DNA from 2 places in the Vagococcus sp. JNUCC 83 genome. Region 2 is predicted to be linked to the other one. Evidence: a T-box and tRNA genes for the amino acid it is inferred to sense, from the RefSeq annotation. Region 2 holds a T-box; the other holds one or more tRNA genes.
What was found. A T-box is a leader RNA that pairs with one kind of tRNA and senses whether it is charged. The one in region 2 lies ahead of cysS (cysteine--tRNA ligase), so its partner is inferred to be a tRNA-Cys.

Region 1 (10,227 bases), 160 kb from region 2:
TAGGGAATCTTCGGCAATGGACGAAAGTCTGACCGAGCAACGCCGCGTGAGTGAAGAAGGTTTTCGGATCGTAAAACTCTGTTGTTAGAGAAGAACAAGTGATAGAGTAACTGTTATCACCTTGACGGTATCTAACCAGAAAGCCACGGCTAACTACGTGCCAGCAGCCGCGGTAATACGTAGGTGGCAAGCGTTGTCCGGATTTATTGGGCGTAAAGCGAGCGCAGGCGGTCTTTTAAGTCTGATGTGAAAGCCCTCGGCTCAACCGAGGAAGGTCATTGGAAACTGGAGGACTTGAGTGCAGAAGAGGAGAGTGGAATTCCATGTGTAGCGGTGAAATGCGTAGATATATGGAGGAACACCAGTGGCGAAGGCGACTCTCTGGTCTGTAACTGACGCTGAGGCTCGAAAGCGTGGGGAGCAAACAGGATTAGATACCCTGGTAGTCCACGCCGTAAACGATGAGTGCTAAGTGTTGGAGGGTTTCCGCCCTTCAGTGCTGCAGTTAACGCATTAAGCACTCCGCCTGGGGAGTACGGCCGCAAGGCTGAAACTCAAAGGAATTGACGGGGGCCCGCACAAGCGGTGGAGCATGTGGTTTAATTCGAAGCAACGCGAAGAACCTTACCAGGTCTTGACATCCTTTGACCACTCTAGAGATAGAGCTTTCCCTTCGGGGACAAAGTGACAGGTGGTGCATGGTTGTCGTCAGCTCGTGTCGTGAGATGTTGGGTTAAGTCCCGCAACGAGCGCAACCCTTATTGTTAGTTGCCATCATTCAGTTGGGCACTCTAGCGAGACTGCCGGTGACAAACCGGAGGAAGGTGGGGATGACGTCAAATCATCATGCCCCTTATGACCTGGGCTACACACGTGCTACAATGGACAGTACAATGAGTTGCGAGACCGCGAGGTTTAGCTAATCTCTTAAAGCTGTTCTCAGTTCGGATTGTAGGCTGCAACTCGCCTACATGAAGCCGGAATCGCTAGTAATCGTGGATCAGCATGCCACGGTGAATACGTTCCCGGGCCTTGTACACACCGCCCGTCACACCACGAGAGTTTGTAACACCCAAAGTCGGTGAGGTAACCTTTTGGAGCCAGCCGCCTAAGGTGGGATAGATGATTGGGGTGAAGTCGTAACAAGGTAGCCGTATCGGAAGGTGCGGCTGGATCACCTCCTTTCTAAGGATAATTACGGAAAACACATTTTGTCTTTACTTTGTTCAGTTTTGAGAGGTCTACTCTCAAAAAGTATTTGTTCATTGAAAACTGGATAGTTGAAGTTAGATATCAATATAAACCGAGAACACCGCGTTGAATAGTTTCTTTTAAAGAACTGTGAAATGTGTTAATAATTATCTATCGCTAGGTAGTTATTAATAAAAAACAAGCTAACCGTTAGGTTAGAAAAGGTTAAGTGAATAAGGGCGCACGGTGGATGCCTTGGCACTAGAAGCCGATGAAGGACGGGACTAACACCGATATGCTTCGGGGAGCTGTAAGTAAGCTATGATCCGGAGATTTCCGAATGGGGGAACCCAATATCTTTTATAGGATATTATCTAATAGTGAATACATAGCTATTAGAAGGTAGACGCAGAGAACTGAAACATCTAAGTACCTGCAGGAAGAGAAAGAAAAATCGATTTCCTTAGTAGCGGCGAGCGAAACGGAAACAGCCCAAACCAACAAGCTTGCTTGTTGGGGTTGTAGGACTCAGCTGTGGTAGCTGTTGTGGATAGTCGAATCGACTTGGAAAGGTCAGCCGTAGCGGGTAAAAGCCCCGTAGACGAAATTGACAACACACCTATGAGTATCCTGAGTACGGCGGAACACGAGAAATTCCGTCGGAATCCGGGAGGACCATCTCCCAAGGCTAAATACTCTCTAGTGACCGATAGTGAACCAGTACCGTGAGGGAAAGGTGAAAAGCACCCCGGAAGGGGAGTGAAATAGAACCTGAAACCGTGTGCTTACAAGAAGTTAGAGCCCGTTAATGGGTGATAGCGTGCCTTTTGCAGAATGAACCGGCGAGTTACGATAGCATGCGAGGTTAAGCTGAAGAAGCGGAGCCGTAGCGAAAGCGAGTCTGAATAGGGCGAATGAGTATGTTGTCGTAGACCCGAAACCATGTGACCTACCCATGTCCAGGTTGAAGGTGTGGTAAAACGCACTGGAGGACCGAACCCACGTACGTTGAAAAGTGCGGGGATGAGGTGTGGGTAGCGGAGAAATTCCAAACGAACTTGGAGATAGCTGGTTCTCTCCGAAATAGCTTTAGGGCTAGCCTCGGATTTGAGAATGATGGAGGTAGAGCACTGTTTGGACTAGGGGCCCGTCTTGGGTTACCGAATTCAGATAAACTCCGAATGCCATTCATTTATATCCGGGAGTCAGACAGTGAGTGATAAGATCCATTGTCGAAAGGGAAACAGCCCAGACCACCAGCTAAGGTCCCAAAATACATGTTAAGTGGAAAAGGATGTGAGGGTGCACAAACAACTAGGATGTTGGCTCAGAAGCAGCCACCATTTAAAGAGTGCGTAATAGCTCACTAGTCGAGTGCCCTTGCGCCGAAAATGTACCGGGGCTAAACATGTTACCGAAGCTGTGGATAGAACCTTTGGTTCTATGGTAGGAGAGCGTTCTAAGGGCGTTGAAGCTGGATCGTAAGGACTGGTGGAGCGCTTAGAAGTGAGAATGCCGGTATGAGTAGCGAAAGACAGGTGAGAATCCTGTCCACCGAATGACTAAGGTTTCCTGGGGAAGGCTCGTCCTCCCAGGGTTAGTCGGGACCTAAGCTGAGGCCGATAGGCGTAGGCGATGGACAACAGGTTGAGATTCCTGTACTCGTTTGTTTTGTTTGAACAATGGAGGGACACAGGAGGCTATGGGATCGTGCGACTGGAAGTGCACGTTCAAGCAACAAGTCTTGATAAGAGTTAAATGCTTTTATCTTTAAGGACGAGTTGTGATGAGTAGGGAAATAAAGTACCGAAGTCTCAATGTCACACTGTCAAGAAAAGCTTCTAGTTAGAAACAAATGACCCGTACCGCAAACCGACACAGGTAGTCGAGGAGAGAATCCTAAGGTGAGCGAGAGAACTCTCGTTAAGGAACTCGGCAAAATGACCCCGTAACTTCGGGAGAAGGGGTGCTGAACGCAAGTTCAGCCGCAGTGAATAGGCCCAAGCGACTGTTTATCAAAAACACAGGTCTCTGCAAAATCGAAAGATGACGTATAGGGGCTGACGCCTGCCCGGTGCTGGAAGGTTAAGAGGATGGGTTAGCAATAGCGAAGCTCAAAATTGAAGCCCCAGTAAACGGCGGCCGTAACTATAACGGTCCTAAGGTAGCGAAATTCCTTGTCGGGTAAGTTCCGACCCGCACGAAAGGCGTAACGATTTGGGCACTGTCTCAACGAGAGACTCGGTGAAATTTTAGTACCTGTGAAGATGCAGGTTACCCGCGACAGGACGGAAAGACCCCATGGAGCTTTACTGTAGTTTGATATTGAATGTTTGTGACATATGTACAGGATAGGTAGGAGCCGTAGAAGTCGGAACGCTAGTTTCGATGGAGGCGCTGGTGGGATACTACCCTTGTGTTATGACCATTCTAACCCGCACCACTTATCGTGGTGGGAGACAGTGTCAGATGGACAGTTTGACTGGGGCGGTCGCCTCCCAAAAGGTAACGGAGGCGCCCAAAGGTTCCCTCAGAATGGTTGGAAATCATTCGTAGAGTGCAAAGGCAGAAGGGAGCTTGACTGCGAGAGCTACAACTCGAGCAGGGACGAAAGTCGGGCTTAGTGATCCGGTGGTTCCGCATGGAAGGGCCATCGCTCAACGGATAAAAGCTACCCTGGGGATAACAGGCTTATCTCCCCCAAGAGTTCACATCGACGGGGAGGTTTGGCACCTCGATGTCGGCTCGTCGCATCCTGGGGCTGTAGTCGGTCCCAAGGGTTGGGCTGTTCGCCCATTAAAGCGGCACGCGAGCTGGGTTCAGAACGTCGTGAGACAGTTCGGTCCCTATCCGTCGCGGGCGTTGGAAATTTGAGAGGAGCTGTCCTTAGTACGAGAGGACCGGGATGGACATACCTCTGGTGTACCAGTTGTTCTGCCAAGGGCATTGCTGGGTAGCTATGTATGGACGGGATAAACGCTGAAAGCATCTAAGCGTGAAGCCCCCCTCAAGATGAGATTTCCCATTCCTTTAAGGAAGTAAGACCCCTGAAAGATGATCAGGTAGATAGGCTAGGAGTGGAAGTACAGTGATGTATGGAGCGGACTAGTACTAATCGGTCGAGGACTTAACCAAGATAGCGGTGGAAGAATATATTGATACTAACAAAACATCCAGTTTTGAGTGAATAAACACTCAACAGAAATAAAAAGTGCGGTGGCGATGGCAAGAAGGATACACCTGTAACCATGCCGAACACAGAAGTTAAGCTTCTTAGCGCCGAGGGTAGTGAAGGGTTTCCCTTTGTGAGAGTAGGACGTTGCCGTGCTTTTATTTTTATCCGGCATAGCTCAGTTGGTAGTAGCGCATGACTGTTAATCATGATGTCGTAGGTTCGAGTCCTACTGCCGGAGTTCTTTTTATATAAGGTTAAAACTCAGGAGAGTTGTCCGAGTTGGCCGAAGGAGCATGATTGGAAATCATGTAGGCGGTAATAACTGTCTCAAGGGTTCGAATCCCTTACTCTCCGTTTTAAAAGAAAAAGATAATTAATTGGCCCGTTGGTCAAGCGGTTAAGACACCGCCCTTTCACGGCGGTAACACGGGTTCGAGTCCCGTACGGGTCATAAAATATAATATCTACAATAAAAGGTTCCGTGGTGTAGGGGTTAACATGCCTGCCTGTCACGCAGGAGATCGCGGGTTCGATTCCCGTCGGGACCGTTATTGGCGCAGTAGCTCAGTTGGTAGAGCAACGGATTGAAGCTCCGTGTGTCGGCAGTTCGATTCTGTCTTGCGCCATTTGGAGGGGTAGCGAAGTGGCTAAACGCGGCGGACTGTAAATCCGCTCCTTCGGGTTCGGCAGTTCGAATCTGCCCCCCTCCATATTTAAAGGGGTATAGTTTAGTGGTAGAACTACGGTCTCCAAAACCGTCAGCGTGGGTTCGAGTCCTACTACCCCTGTTTTAATATGGCGACTGTGGCGAAGTGGTTAACGCACCGGATTGTGGCTCCGGCATTCGTGGGTTCGATTCCCATCAGTCGCCTTTTTTGTTAATGGGCTATAGCCAAGCGGTAAGGCAACGGACTTTGACTCCGTCACTCGTTGGTTCGAATCCAGCTAGCCCAGTTTATTTAAAGGCGGTATAGCCAAGTGGTAAGGCAGAGGTCTGCAAAACCTTTATCATCGGTTCAAATCCGGTTACCGCCTCTTGTTTTGCCGGCGTGGCGGAATTGGCAGACGCGCTGGACTCAAAATCCAGTGCCCTCACGGGCGTGCCGGTTCGACCCCGGCCGCCGGTATAGTAGCTGACTGTTTAAACATCATCGTTAATTACGATGATGTTTTTTTGTATAGAGATGTTTAAGATGTTTAAAACGTGTTGTTTTACATAAATTCAATCTAAATAGTATGAATATAATAAATTATTTTGTATAATAAAGGTCAATATAAGTCAATTTGTCTTTAAACGTAAGAGGTGGTGATAGTATGGGTAATAAAAATATGTCTGATATAATTGAAGACTATTTAAAAGAATTACTAAAAGAAGAAGATATTATTGAAATTAAACGCGCAGAAATAGCGGAACAATTTAATTGTGTCCCATCACAAATTAATTATGTCATAAATACTAGATTTACGGTTCCTAAAGGTTATAGGGTTGAGAGTAAACGTGGTGGTGGTGGGTATATTCGAATTGTTAAAGTTAAATTAATACAATACACCACGAAATTATGTGAAGAAATACCAAATATGATAAGTAATGGTTTAACTGAAAGTGAAGCATTTGCTATTTTAAATGAATTACAAGATAATGATATTATTACATTTAGAGAAAAACATTTATTGCATGCTACTTTTAAATTAACAGGTATTAGTCGTTCTCCTGAAGAAAAATTATTACGAGCAAATATGATGATTGACGTGTTAGAACGCTTAACTTATGAAGAAGAGGAGCGAGATATATGAGCGAATTATTTACTAAACGGTCAAATGATGTACTAAATTTAGCACAAGAGAGTGCAAAATATTTTAGACATGATGTTGTAGGAACTGAAGATATATTAATTGGATTATTAAAAGAGCCAAGAGGAATTGGTGGGAAATCAATTCGTCAGCTTAATATAGGGGAGGACGATTTATTTGAAGAAGTAGAACAAGTCGTTCAGTATGGTAAGTACAAAGCAAAATCAACAGAATTACTGCCATATTCACCTAGAGCAAAAGATGTACTAGCGTTTGCTGGTGATGAGAGTAAGCGTTTAGGAGCACCAAGCATTGGAACAGAGCATATTTTGTTGGCTTTGATTAGAGAGGATACGCTTTTATCTGCAAGGATTTTACAAAATTTAGGGGTTGAGTTACCTAAATTACGTAAAGATATTTTAAAACGTATCGGAATAACTGAAAATAGTAAAAATGGGAAGTCTAAAAAGGTAGGTAAATCTCCTCGAAATGACGGAACGCCGACACTGGATTCTTTAGCAAGGGATTTAACTCAAAGTGCTCGAGAAAGTCGTTTAGACCCATTAGTTGGCAGAGACGTAGAGGTTGATCGCCTTATACAAGTATTAAGTAGACGAACTAAGAATAATCCTGTTCTTGTAGGGGAGCCTGGTGTAGGGAAAACAGCTATAGCTGAAGGTCTAGCTCAAAGAATAGTCGAAGCTAAAGTACCAAAAGACATGAGAAACAAACGAGTAATGATGCTTGATATGGGAGCTGTGGTAGCTGGAACAAAATACCGTGGTGAATTTGAAGACCGAATGAAAAAATTGGTTGATGAAATTTATCATGATGGTGAAGTTATCTTATTTATTGATGAGTTGCATACTCTAATAGGCGCTGGTGGCGCTGAGGGTGCGATTGATGCGTCTAATATCTTAAAACCAGCACTAGCTCGTGGAGAGTTACAAACAATCGGCGCGACGACACTTGATGAGTATCAAAAATATATAGAAAAAGATTCTGCATTAGAACGTCGTTTTGCTAAAATTATGGTAGATGAGCCAACAGAAGAAGAGACAGTTGCAATCTTGTCTGGATTAAAAAATAAATATGAAGAACATCATCAAGTAGCTATTAATGATGAGGCTGTTCAAGCAGCTGTAAAATTATCTATTCGATATATAAATGACCGACAATTACCTGATAAAGCTATTGACTTAATTGACGAGGCAGCAGCAAGAGTAAGATTAAATAAAGATGAAAGACCTTCTCCTATTGTTAAGCAGCAACAAGTATTAGCTGATATATACAAAGAAAAAGAAGCAGCCATTTTAACGCAAAACTTTTCTGAAGTCGTGGAAATTAGAGAAGTTGAAAAAAAGGCACTGAAAAAATTAGCGAAATTAGTTGAGCAACAAGAAAAAGAAGCAACAAGATACCAACAGAGTGTTACTGAGAAAGATATTGAATCAGTTATTTCTCAGTGGACAGGTATTCCTTTAACTCAGCTTGAGAAAAAAGAAAGTGAACGATTGCTTGAGTTAGAAAAAGTGTTGCACAAACGTGTGGTTGGTCAAGAAGAGGCTGTTGATTCTGTGTCTCGAGCAATCAGACGAGCAAGAAGTGGATTGAAAAGTCCTAATCGACCAATTGGTTCATTTATGTTTTTAGGACCAACAGGAGTAGGGAAAACAGAATTAGCAAAAACTATTGCGCAAGTGATGTTTGGCTCAGAAGATGCATTAATTCGAGTAGATATGTCAGAGTTCATGGAAAAACATAGTACTAGTAGATTAGTTGGGTCACCTCCTGGATATGTTGGATATGATGAGGGTGGACAATTAACTGAGCGTATTCGTCAGAAACCATATTCAGTTGTACTACTTGATGAAGTCGAAAAGGCACATCCAGATGTGTTTAATGTGCTGTTACAAGTACTTGATGATGGGCATTTAACGGATGCTAAAGGACGTAAAGTGGACTTTAAGAATACGATTATTATTATGACATCAAACATCGGTGCGACAGCTTTACGCGATGAAAAGACAGTAGGGTTTGGTGTAACAGATGGAACAAAAGATTATAAAGCAATGAAATCCCGTATTTTAGAAGAGCTGAAAAAATCATTTAGACCAGAGTTCTTAAATCGTGTCGATGAAGTTGTTGTGTTCCACTCACTAAATAAAGAACAATTACATGAAATTGTTAAAATAATGTCTAAAGATGTTATTGAAAGATTAAAAGAACAAGATATTACTTTAAAATTAACTCCAGCTGCTATTGATGTGATTAGTAGTGAAGGGTTTGACCCAGAATACGGAGCTCGTCCTATTCGTCGAGCTCTGCAGAAAGAAGTAGAAGATAAACTAAGTGAATTGTTACTGTCAGGTGAACTTAAAACTGGGGATACTATTACTCTTGGTGCATCAAAGGGAAAAATTAATACGAAAATTAAGCAAGCAGAAAAAGTGTAGCCAGCAAGCGTTAGTTGAATAACTAGCGCTTTTCTATTGTGAAGCATTGCAGTTTTAATAGTCTGTATGGTAGGATAAAATTGTTTATAATGGAATAGGAGTGTCTAGTATGATAGAAATCAGTACGACAGTTGACTCAATAGAACAAGCATGTCAATTAGTTGAGTTAGATATTGATGTCATCTGTTTTGGAGAAGAAGAATTCGGGCTTCGTTTACCGCATTACTTTACAAGAAAAGAAATGTCTGAACTTGTTCAATTAGCTCATGAGAATGGGAAAAAAGCACGTGTGGCAGTGAGTGCCATTATGCACCCAGATAAAATGGAAAAAATACCGGAATATTTAACTTTTTTAGAGTCGATAGGAGTCGATGATATTATTGTTGGCGATCCTGGTGTTATTTATGTTTTACAACGAAATGGCTATAAATTACCTTATATCTATAATGCAGAAACAATGGTAACAAGCTCTCGACAAGTTAATTTTTGGGCCAAGCGTGGAGCGACGGGTGCTGTATTAGCAAGGGAAATTCCGTTTGATGAGTTACAAAAAATTGCTAAAGACACACAAGTGTTTACTGAGGTATTGGTTTATGGAGCCACATGTATCCATCATTCAAAGCGCCCACTGATTACTAATTATTTTAATTTTACCAAACAACAAGATAATGTATCAAAAGAAGATGGACTATTTATATCTGAACCTAAGGATGAAGACACACATTATTCTATTTTTGAAGACAAGCATGGTACACACATTTATGCAACAAATGATGTAGACTTAATGTTTGAACTAAAAGAATTATATGGTAGTGGATTAACTCATTGGAAGTTAGACGGGATGTATACACCAGGAGGAAATTTTGTCTCGATTGTTTCGTGTTTTATTGAAGCAAAACAAGCTTTACTGGCTAATACTTGGACAGAAGATTTAGCTAAGTCGTTGCAAAAAGTGATTATGGAACATCATCCAACGGGCAGAAGTTTGGATACTGGTTTTTATTATTTAGATCCTGAAGAAATTAAGTAGGAGAGAATAGAAATGACAAATACATTGAAACGACCAGAAGTATTAGCTCCAGCAGGTACATTAGAAAAATTAAAAGTCGCTATTCGTTATGGAGCGGATGCTGTTTATATTGGTGGAAATGCTTATGGTTTGAGAAGTCGTGCTGGAAATTTTTCTTACGAAGAAATGGAAGAAGGTGTGGCTTTTGCTAAAGAATACGGTGCTAAAGTGTACGTTGCAGCTAATATGGTAACTCATGAAGGTGATGCTAAAGGTTCTGGTGAATTTTTTAGAAAATTAAGAGATATTGGTATAAGTGCCGTAATTGTTTCTGATCCAGCTTTAATAGAAATCTGTGTTACAGAAGCACCAGGACTTCCCGTCCATTTATCCACACAATCCTCTGCAACAAATTTTGAAACATTGGAGTTTTGGAAAAATGAAGGATTAGAGCGTGTCGTTTTAGGTCGAGAAGTATCGATGGACGAAGTGGCTAAAATTCGTGAAAATACAGATATCGAAATTGAAGCCTTTATTCATGGGGCGATGTGTATCTCTTATTCAGGGCGTTGTACATTATCTAATCATATGAGTCACAGAGATGC
Region 2 (10,227 bases):
CATTAAACTAAAGACCCCCATAATAAATTCTGAGTGTCTTGTCCTTCGTATATTATCTAATGATGTCTATTAATGTATTAAATAACTGTCTTGGCTTTTTTTTATATCACTAATGAAATAAGATCTGTTGTAAAAATTCCTAAGACTATAATTCCTACAAATATTTTAAGATTGCTATTTGCTAAATAAATGATTCCCGATATCAATAAAAACAAACCAAATACTTTATTCGTCACTTCCCAAGAATTTTTAGTTTGAAGACAATATAAAACTCCTCTAAAACCAATCATAGGACAATTTCCAGACGCAATTAGAAAACAATATAAACCTAATAATATTGCACATGTAGATGTCAAAATAAAAATTCTCCATTCCATTTATTATAGCATTCTAAATCCATTTGATATGAAGCTGAAAATACATAAAAACCAACGACTTTCAAAAATACTCAGATAACTTTTTACTTTAACTCATTCCAAATTATACAGGGATTTTTTCATTACCCTGTAAATAAACTGATTTCCGTAATCGTAGAAGTCATCTTTCAAAACTTTTTATTGTTTACTTTTTTGATCCTCAATAGTTGCCCCCATCTTGTCAAAAGCCATTGGGTTTCCTTTTGAACCTCCAGTCACTCCGCCGCCGCCGAATTTAGTATCAACCATCTTTCCCCAACCTTTCAATGGATCTTTGCCTTCTGCACGTTTTTTATCGTTCTTAATACGAATTTTTTCTGATTTTAATAATTCTTTTTCTGACATAAAAATCCCTCCTTTTTCATTTATTATATCATAATATTATCAATAAACTAAAAAAGCACGAAATATCCCAAATAGGTATTTCGTGCAGTTTTTAATGATACATTAAATCATCAAACAGTTCTTTCAGTGTTTGAACTTGCTCTTGATTCCAAGGACTATTCCGTCGTAGATTTTGATACTGATAATCTTGTGTATCCGCCTTTATTTCTTTTTCCACTTCTTTAATTGAATTAAATAATTCCCTTGCTGAAACTCGTAGTGCTCCTTGAGAGAAAACTACCCATTGTTCAGCTAAATCACTTGTTGCGACACGAACAGTAGTCAACGCATTCATTTTATTTGGTACCTCACGCTCAATATAAGTATCTGCTGTTTCATCTTCTTTTGTAAAGATAACTGTCAATCCGTATTTATCATACGTCTGTTGAATTCCAGGGACAAGTTGGGCATCAAATACAACGATGATCTCGATTCCTTTGTATTTGGCATAGTTAGATAAAATAAATAATAATTGGTCTCGTGCGTCACCTAATTTATCTTGTTTTTTCAAACGATTTAAATCAGGCCAAGCACCAATCATATTATAGCCATCAACAAACAGGACTTGATGTTTTAATTTTCGTGTCATGTGATGCCCTCCATAATTTATCTCCTTTTTCTATGCACTTCATACATTAATAACCCAGCTGCAACACTGGCATTTAAGCTTTGAACGTGACCATCTATTGGGATAGTAATCATCTCGTCCACTTCTTTTTTGAGTGCTTGACCCATGCCTTTTCCTTCATTGCCAATAACTAAAGCAATATCTCCTGATACATTCCACTTAGTGTAATCTGTTCCTTCCATATCTGTCCCAAATACCCAAATATTTTCTTTTTTCATTTCTTTAACTGCTTGGGAAAGATTTGTCACACGTGCGATTGGAATGTGTTCTACCGCCCCAGTAGATGTTTTAACTACAACAGGTGTTACCCCAACAGCACGGTGTTTTGGAATAATCACACCATCGACATTCACCGCATCCGCTGTTCTTAAAATTGATCCTAAGTTATGCGGATCCATAATACTATCTAAAATTAAGAAAAAGCGATTTTCTTTTTCTTTTGTGTTGCCTAACAATTCTTTTAGTGAAAGATATTCATATGGTGTAATTTTTAAGACGATTCCTTGATGATTCAAGCCATCAACCATTTCATCTAACTTAGATTTAGGGACCCATTTAATAGACACTATTTTCTCTTGAGCAAGTTGTTTAATTTCTTCGATTCTATTTCCTTTAATATCTTCTTGTAAAAATAGTTTATTGCCTCGATTCGCTTGTAGTGCTTCTATTGTGGCATGCTTTCCTAATACCACATCATCCATCTCTGGTGTTGGCACGTCTGCTTCTTGTTGATGATTTTTATCAAATTTTGGTCGCTGTCTCTCTGGTTTACGTTTATTTTGCGGTTTTCTCATTATTTTTTTCTCCTATTGTGTGAATACACCATGTAATGACTTCTTCTAAACGGTCTTTTTGCTCTGTTAAATGTAAATATCCCATCAACGCTTCAAATCCTGTTGAAGATCTGTACACTGCCACAGAGGTATTTTTTGCACTTGTATGGCTTTTAGCATTGCGTCCGCGTCGATACATATCTTGCTCAACGTCCGTTAACACGTCTTGCTGCATCATTTGTTCAATCAAATAATGTTGTGCTTTGGCTGATACATAGTGTGTCGCTAAACGGTGTAATTGATTTGGGCGTGTTTGCCCACTTTTTACTAAATAATCACGGATATATGTTTCATATATGGCATCCCCCACATAAGCAAGTGTTAAACCACTTAGTAAGGTATAATCTTTTTCATTTGTCATTCACTTCTACTCCATCTTGTTCCTTGAGGGGTATCTTCTAAAATAATCCCTTGTTCTTTTAATAAATCACGTATTTCATCACTTCTAGCAAAATTCTTTTCTTTACGAGCAGTGTTTCTTTCAATAATTAAAGCATCGATATCCTCATCTAATAAGTCGTCATCGTTCTTTAATTCAATCCCAAAAATAATCATCCATTTTTCTAATGTGTCTTGATAAGCTGTGATGACTTCTTTAGATACCACATCTTCTTCTAGATAACGATTTAAATGTTTCACTAACTGATAAACTACTGTAATACCATTTGCGGCATTAAAATCATCGTCCATTTCTGTGACAAATGCCATCATCAACGAAGACAATTCTTTTAACCAGTCATGGTCGTTTTCTAAAGAGTCTACTGCTGTTTCTAAACGAAAATCCGCATTGTTGTAACTACTTTTAATGCGTCCTAAATTAGTCGTTGCTTCTTTAATTGTCGTTTCATTAAATGGCATTGGACGACGGTAATGTGTCGTTGACAAAGCAAAACGCACCACTTCTGGCGACACATCTTTCATCAATTCGTGTGCCGTAATAAAATTTCCAAGTGATTTACTCATTTTTTCGCCAGATTCTCCAACTGTTAAATAAGCATTATGCATCCAGTAATGAGCAAACGTCTGATCAGTTTTTGCTTCACTTTGTGCAATTTCATTTTCATGATGTGGAAATTCTAAGTCCTGACCACCCGCATGAATATCTATTGTATCACCTAAATGTTTGGTTGCCATCACAGAGCACTCAATATGCCATCCTGGACGACCTTTTCCCCATGGCGAATCCCATGATACTTCTTGTTCTTTAGCTTGTTTCCATAATGCAAAATCTAGAGGATCTTCTTTTTTAGCTGATTCAGCACCTGTACGTTGACTCGCACCTGTCTCTAATTCATCAATACTTTTATTACTTAATTTTCCATAAGGTTTAAATAAACGTGTGCGATAATACACATCTCCTTGTGACTCATACGCATACCCTTTATCAATTAAGACAGAGACAAATTCAATAATATCATCAATATGATCGATAACACGTGGGTTTAAACAAGCAGGTTGCACATTTAATTTTCCAGTATCTTCTTTAAATGCTTCTATGTATTTATCGGCTAATTCTTTAGTCGAAATACCTTCTTGATTCGCTGTTTTAATAATTTTATCATCTACGTCTGTAAAATTTGAGACATAATTGACCTTGTATCCTCTAAACTCAAAATATCGACGAACAGTATCAAATGCCACTGTACTTCGTGCATTCCCTATATGAATATAATTATAAACAGTTGGTCCACATAAATACATGCTCACTTCATTTGGTTTGATTGGCACAAAACTTTCTTTTTTTCGACTTAATGTATTATATATTTGTATCCCCATATATGTACTCCTTTCAAAAATAAAAAAGAACACCTCTTAACAATTTGTTAAAAGACGTTCTCACGTGGTTCCACTTTTCTTTATTCACCTAAACACACTCAGTGAATCTTTTGATAAGGTAACGTCTATCACACGTGATAAGCTACTTGTTTCACTCATCCTACTCAAAGAGGCATTTCACTAATAGATTGACACTTGTTTACACCTATACCACAAGCTCTCTTAAGACAATCTATCAGTTACTTTTCTTATCCTTGTATTTCTTTTAATGCTAAATTAATATGTTCTGTTGCTTGCTCTTTACCTAATAAAAGAATCGTTTCTGCTAATTCTGGACCATGCATTTGTCCACTGACTGCTACACGAATTGGCATAAATAATTTTTTACCTTTAGCGCCTGTTTCTTTTTGAACAGCTTTAATGGCTTTCTTAATTGTTGGAACATCAAATTCATCTAATTCATTCAATTGAGCTTTAAATGCTTCTAATACTTCTGGCACTTGTTCATCTGATAAGACTTCTTTCGCCGCATCATCAAATGTTAGAGTATCATTAAAAAATAAGCTCGATAATTCAACAATTTCTTTAGCATAACTCATTTGTGGTTGGTAAAGACTCACTAATTCTTCAACCCAAGCTTGTTTTTCAGCAGTTGGATTTTCTTCGACTAAGCCTGCTTCAATCAAGTATGGTAGCGCCATCTCTGCCATTGTTTTTCTATCAAGTTGTTTCATGTATTGGTTACTAATCCACTCAAGCTTTTTGTTATCAAACGCTGCTGGGGATTTTCCTAAACGATCAGCATCAAATATTTTGATTAATTCTTCTTGGCTAAAGATTTCTTCTTCGCCAACTGGAGACCAACCTAATAAACTAATAAAGTTAAACATTGCTTCTGGCAAGTAACCTAGTTCACGGTATTGCTCAATAAATTGTAGAATCGTTTCATCACGTTTACTTAATTTTTTACCTGTTTCAGTATTAATAATCAACGTCATATGACCAAATCTTGGTGGTGTCCAACCAAACGCTTCGTAAATCATTAATTGTTTTGGTGTATTGGCAATATGATCATCGCCACGTAACACGTGAGTGATTTTCATCATATGATCATCTACTGCTACAGCAAAATTGTAAGTTGGCATGCCATCACGTTTTAAGATAACAAAATCGCCACCCACACTATCCGATTCAAACGTGATATTTCCTTTAACGATATCATCAAAAGTATATTCTTCACCTTTTGGTACTCTAAAACGAACAACTGGTGTAATGCCTTCTGCTTCTTTTTCTGCTTGTTGTTCTGGTGTTAAATGAGCACATTTTCCGTTATAACGAGGAATTTGTCCACGACTGCGTTGACTTTCACGTTCTGCTTCTAATTCTTCTTCTGTACAGTAGCATTTATAAGCTAAATTGCTCGCTAATAACTGGTCTACTAATGGTTGATAGATATCTCTTCTCTCAGATTGACGGTATGGTCCATACTCACCGGGTTTATCTGGTGACTCATCCCAGTCGATATTTAACCACGCTAGATTATCTAACTGGCTTTTTTCTCCGTCTTCAATGTTACGTTTTTGGTCTGTATCTTCTATACGAATGATAAAATCGCCGCCATGATGACGAGCAAATAAATAATTAAATAATGCTGTTCTGGCATTTCCTATATGCAAATGACCTGTTGGACTTGGTGCATATCTGACACGTACTTTATTTCCCATGGTATTACCTTCCTTGTTCACGTATTATCGCTTCCTATGCCTCTAAGTTTACATGCATTTCACTAAATAGTAAAGGCACTTTCCTAAGACTTTTTTCCCTTTATTCACCATTTATTGTGGTTTGAGAATGGCTTGGTTTAGCAAAAATCATACGACCAGCTGCTGTCTGTAATGCGCTCGTCACAATGACGTTAATTTTTTTATTCATAAAGTGTTTTCCATCTTCGACTACAACCATTGTGCCATCATCTAAATAAGCCACACCTTGCTGACGTTCTGTTCCATCTTTCATCACAATAACATCCATGGTTTCTCCAGGTATCACTACTGGTTTAACAGCATTAGCTAAAGCATTTATATTAAATACAGGCACGTTTTGAAACTCACATACTTTATTAAGATTATAGTCGTTTGTTACCACAATTCCATCCAACATTTTAGCTAGCTTAATCAACTTGCTATCAACTTCTTGAATGTCCTCAAAGTCACCCTCATACATTTCTACAGAAATATTTTCTTCTTTTTGTAGCGCGTTTAAAATATCTAACCCCCGACGCCCACGAACGCGTTTCATACTATCCCCTGAATCCGCAATGTATTGTAATTCATATAGGACAAAATTTGGAATCAACAATGTCCCTTCAATAAAACCAGTTTTTGCAATATCATAAATACGTCCATCAATAATGACACTTGTATCTAAAACCTTATATTTATGAAAATAATCATCAACACGACGATCTAATATCTCTTCTGATGTTTTTTTAGATTTTGGTACAAATAACTTTTTAAAATCTTCTGTTTTCATCGTTCCCACTCTAAATCCTAGATACCCTGTAACTAACATAATAATTGCAGGAACCACTAATGGAAGTGAGTAAAAAGGAATAGATATTAAAGCACCTAATAATAAACCGATAATGGTACTGATGCTCCCAAATAATAAATCAGATAAACTTTGCTCTGTGATAAATTTTTCAACTTTTCTTAAACCTGTTACTAAATGTTGCTCAGTCAGTGTTGCAATAATAACAAAAATAATTGCACCGATAATACCATTTGTAATATCGTTATTCAACCAACTTAAGGTTTCTTGATTGGTTGCCTTCCATAATAATGGGAATAATGCCACTCCTAAACTAAAACCGACTAAAGCCATCATAACAGCATATATTTTTTTCTGCATACCATCTCTCCTCCTTTTCCTAAGAAAATACTTTGTATAATGTTTCTGATAAGGTTTCAACCCCTATCACTTCAATTCCTGATGGTGGGCTCCAACCTTGGAGATTGTTAATCGGAATAAATACACGTTTAAATCCGAGTTTTTGCGCCTCTCCAACACGTTGTTCAATACGATTGACCCGTCTAATCTCACCTGTTAAGCCAATTTCACCGATAAAACAATCTTGTGGTGAGGTTCCTTTATCTTTATAGCTAGAAGCAATACTCACCGCAATAGATAAATCAATCGCCGGCTCATCTAATTTTACACCACCAACAGCTTTTAAATAGGCATCTTGATTCTGTAACAACAAACCTGCTCTTTTTTCTAACACAGCCATAATTAATGACACACGATTATAATCAAGACCTGTTGCGGTTCGTTTTGCATTACCAAAAACAGATGGTGTTACAAGCGATTGAATTTCTGCTAAAATCGGACGGGTTCCTTCCATCGAACAAACAATTGCCGAGCCGGTCGCCCCATCAATTCGCTCTTCTAAAAAGGCTTCTGACGGATTTAGAACTTCAACTAATCCAGCTTGTCTCATTTCAAAAATTCCAATTTCATTTGTTGAGCCAAAACGATTTTTTACTGCCCTTAAAATTCGAAACGTATGATGACGGTCACCTTCAAAATACAGCACGGTATCCACCATATGTTCCAACATTCTTGGTCCAGCAAGCGAGCCTTCTTTTGTGACATGACCCACAATAAATATTGCAATATTATTTGTTTTAGCAATCTGCATTAATTCTGCTGTATTCGCTCGAACTTGACTCACACTACCAGCAGCACTTTCAGTCTCAGGATGAACCATGGTTTGTATTGAATCAATAATGACATAATCTGGTGTTAATTGCTCGATGACTTGTTTAATACGGCCCATATCTGTTTCAGGATAAACATAAAAATCATTACTTCCATCAGCCAAACGTTCTGCTCGCATTTTGATTTGTTGTGAACTTTCTTCACCAGACACATATAAAACATTTCCTTTTAGTAAACTAAGTTGTTGTGATACTTGTAGCAACAACGTAGACTTTCCAATACCAGGGTCTCCACCGATTAATACCATAGAACCTGGGACCACTCCACCACCTAATACCCGGTTTAATTCACCTAATTGCGTTTTAACACGGGGCTCTTTTTGGGCAGTGACTTCTTGCAATTTTTGAGGCTTGCTTGTTTCACCTGTTAAACTAACTCGACTATGTCTAGTCGGTGTATCTGCGATGACCTCCTCAACTAACGTGTTCCATTCACCACAGTTAGGACATCTCCCTAAATATTTAGGAGAGATGTACCCACACGTTTGACAGACAAATTCATTTTTCTTTTTTTTTGCCACAAAATCATCCTTATTTTACAATTTTTGATGGTTTATCTAAATACATCTTTAGTGGTATTTTAACATAAATTGTTTGATTCTAATAAAGTTCGCTACTCTCTTAAAAAATTATTTACCTGATGAACCAAACCCACCTGTACGCTCTGTTTCTGCCGAATCATTATCTGCTTTTAAAAACGGTAAAAAGATACCTTGAGCAATACGATCGCCTTTTTTGATATGTTTGTCTGTTAATCCAAAGTTAAGCAATTGAATCATAATATGTCCTTCGTTTTCCGCATTATTATAGTAATCACTATCAATAATTCCCACACCATTGGTTAACACTAAAAAGTTTTTTAATGGGTTACTAGAACGGTTAGCAATTTGAAGAAACTCATCGTCACCCATATATGATTTAACACCTGTTGGCACAAGTGTTGATTTTAATTCTTTTTGCATGTCAGAATCCACTGCCAATGCTTCTTTTGATATAACAGCTTTTAACACTTTAGCTATTCCTTGTTTCCAAATGCTTGGAATTACAATATCAACAGCTGACTCAAAATCATAACCTGCGGCACTTTTTGTTGCTCTTTTGGGTAAATTAATATCCTCAAATGTTGAAACCTTTTCAAAACCTCTTACTTTACTCATGTACTACCTTCCTTTATCTATTGATTTCTTTAATCCTACCCGAAATTAGGACAAATAAAAAGAGTAAAAATAAATCTTACTCTTTCTTTTATCAATTATTTTATTCATCATCATCTTCGTTAAATTCTTTTACTTGAACTTGTCGCAAGGTAACTTTATTTTTCTTCGGCTGGATCACTAATGGTACATACTCTGTAATCACATCGCTATACTCAAGCCCGTACCATTTAGCTGGAGCAACCGCAATACGTTTGATAGCTAATTTGGTTTGCATAACAACAGTATCTACCCAACTCAACTCAGTCACTCGAGACAATTCCTCTCGGATTAATACAAAAGAAAAGTCTCCAGTTTCCCTTCCTGGCGTAATTGAGTATTTTTGTGGTTGTTTTGGAAGCTTGCCTTCGCTCATCAAATCATGGACAATTTGTCTTAAATACACATTGACTTCTTGTGGCATTTTAAATCCTAATCTAAGTTGAACGTTAACAATATAATCTGTATCCATCATATCCACATAATATTCTTTCGTGTAAGGTTCATCGGTAACAAATACATTGACAAACCAATACACTTTTGCCCGTTTTGGACTTTTATCTAGTATCGAATACATAATCTCACGACTAATTAAATGACCTTTAATTTTAGATGTTAAAAACACTAGGTTGGTTTGCAGTTGAGGCCAATCAGTATCATTACGTAATTCATCTAATTGATTTTTATAATCATATAAAGAGATACGTTTTGATGTCGTTTCAGTTATCATATTGCCACGGTGCCAAATAAGCATCACAATAAATATAACCAATGCAATCCCTAAAGCAACGTATCCTCCATGCATAAATTTAGAGGCACTTGATACAAAAAAGATGCTCTCAATACCTGCAAAGAAAACAAAAATCAAATAAGCTAATGGTTTTGGTGTTCCTTCTTGTAATAAATAAACAAGCAATAATATGGTTGTCATTAACATAGTGATGGTAATGGCCAAACCATAAGCCGCCTCCATACGAGCAGATGTTTGAAAGCCAAATACGACTGCTAAACACCCAATCATCAACATGTTGTTAACAGCAGGAATATATAATTGTCCTTTTTGATCTGTTGGGTAAATAATTTTCATTCTAGGTAATAGACGTAATTTTATCGCTTCTGACGCTAGTGTATATGACCCTGATATCAAAGATTGAGACGCAATAATTGCTGCAACTGTCGCAAAAATAACACCAACAATGGTTAATGATTGTGGCATCA

Region 1: it has a tRNA-Cys gene. The T-box ahead of cysS (cysteine--tRNA ligase) is inferred to sense a tRNA for this amino acid. The anticodon was not compared.

What each region holds. Positions count from the first base shown of each region.
Region 1 is NZ_CM132204.1:2,239,218-2,249,444, forward strand. It holds rRNA gene JNUCC83_RS10990 (16S ribosomal RNA) at 1-1,185, shown strand, start outside; rRNA gene JNUCC83_RS10995 (23S ribosomal RNA) at 1,415-4,326, shown strand; rRNA gene rrf (5S ribosomal RNA) at 4,404-4,519, shown strand; tRNA gene JNUCC83_RS11005 (tRNA-Asn) at 4,531-4,604, shown strand; tRNA gene JNUCC83_RS11010 (tRNA-Ser) at 4,631-4,720, shown strand; tRNA gene JNUCC83_RS11015 (tRNA-Glu) at 4,746-4,817, shown strand; tRNA gene JNUCC83_RS11020 (tRNA-Asp) at 4,842-4,914, shown strand; tRNA gene JNUCC83_RS11025 (tRNA-Phe) at 4,920-4,992, shown strand; tRNA gene JNUCC83_RS11030 (tRNA-Tyr) at 4,996-5,076, shown strand; tRNA gene JNUCC83_RS11035 (tRNA-Trp) at 5,084-5,154, shown strand; tRNA gene JNUCC83_RS11040 (tRNA-His) at 5,165-5,237, shown strand; tRNA gene JNUCC83_RS11045 (tRNA-Gln) at 5,249-5,320, shown strand; tRNA gene JNUCC83_RS11050 (tRNA-Cys) at 5,331-5,401, shown strand; tRNA gene JNUCC83_RS11055 (tRNA-Leu) at 5,410-5,493, shown strand; gene JNUCC83_RS11060 (CtsR family transcriptional regulator) at 5,681-6,160, shown strand; gene JNUCC83_RS11065 (ATP-dependent Clp protease ATP-binding subunit) at 6,157-8,613, shown strand; gene JNUCC83_RS11070 (peptidase U32 family protein) at 8,723-9,643, shown strand; gene JNUCC83_RS11075 (peptidase U32 family protein) at 9,656-10,227, shown strand, end outside.
Region 2 is NZ_CM132204.1:2,403,024-2,413,250, reverse strand. It holds gene JNUCC83_RS11870 (hypothetical protein) at 555-761, opposite strand; gene JNUCC83_RS11865 (NYN domain-containing protein) at 853-1,389, opposite strand; gene rlmB (23S rRNA (guanosine(2251)-2'-O)-methyltransferase RlmB) at 1,407-2,222, opposite strand; gene JNUCC83_RS11855 (Mini-ribonuclease 3) at 2,203-2,622, opposite strand; gene cysS (cysteine--tRNA ligase) at 2,619-4,037, opposite strand; T-box leader at 4,085-4,301, opposite strand; gene gltX (glutamate--tRNA ligase) at 4,286-5,761, opposite strand; gene JNUCC83_RS11840 (PIN/TRAM domain-containing protein) at 5,862-6,947, opposite strand; gene radA (DNA repair protein RadA) at 6,967-8,337, opposite strand; gene JNUCC83_RS11830 (dCTP deaminase/dUTPase family protein) at 8,446-8,973, opposite strand; gene JNUCC83_RS11825 (KUP/HAK/KT family potassium transporter) at 9,074-10,227, opposite strand, start outside.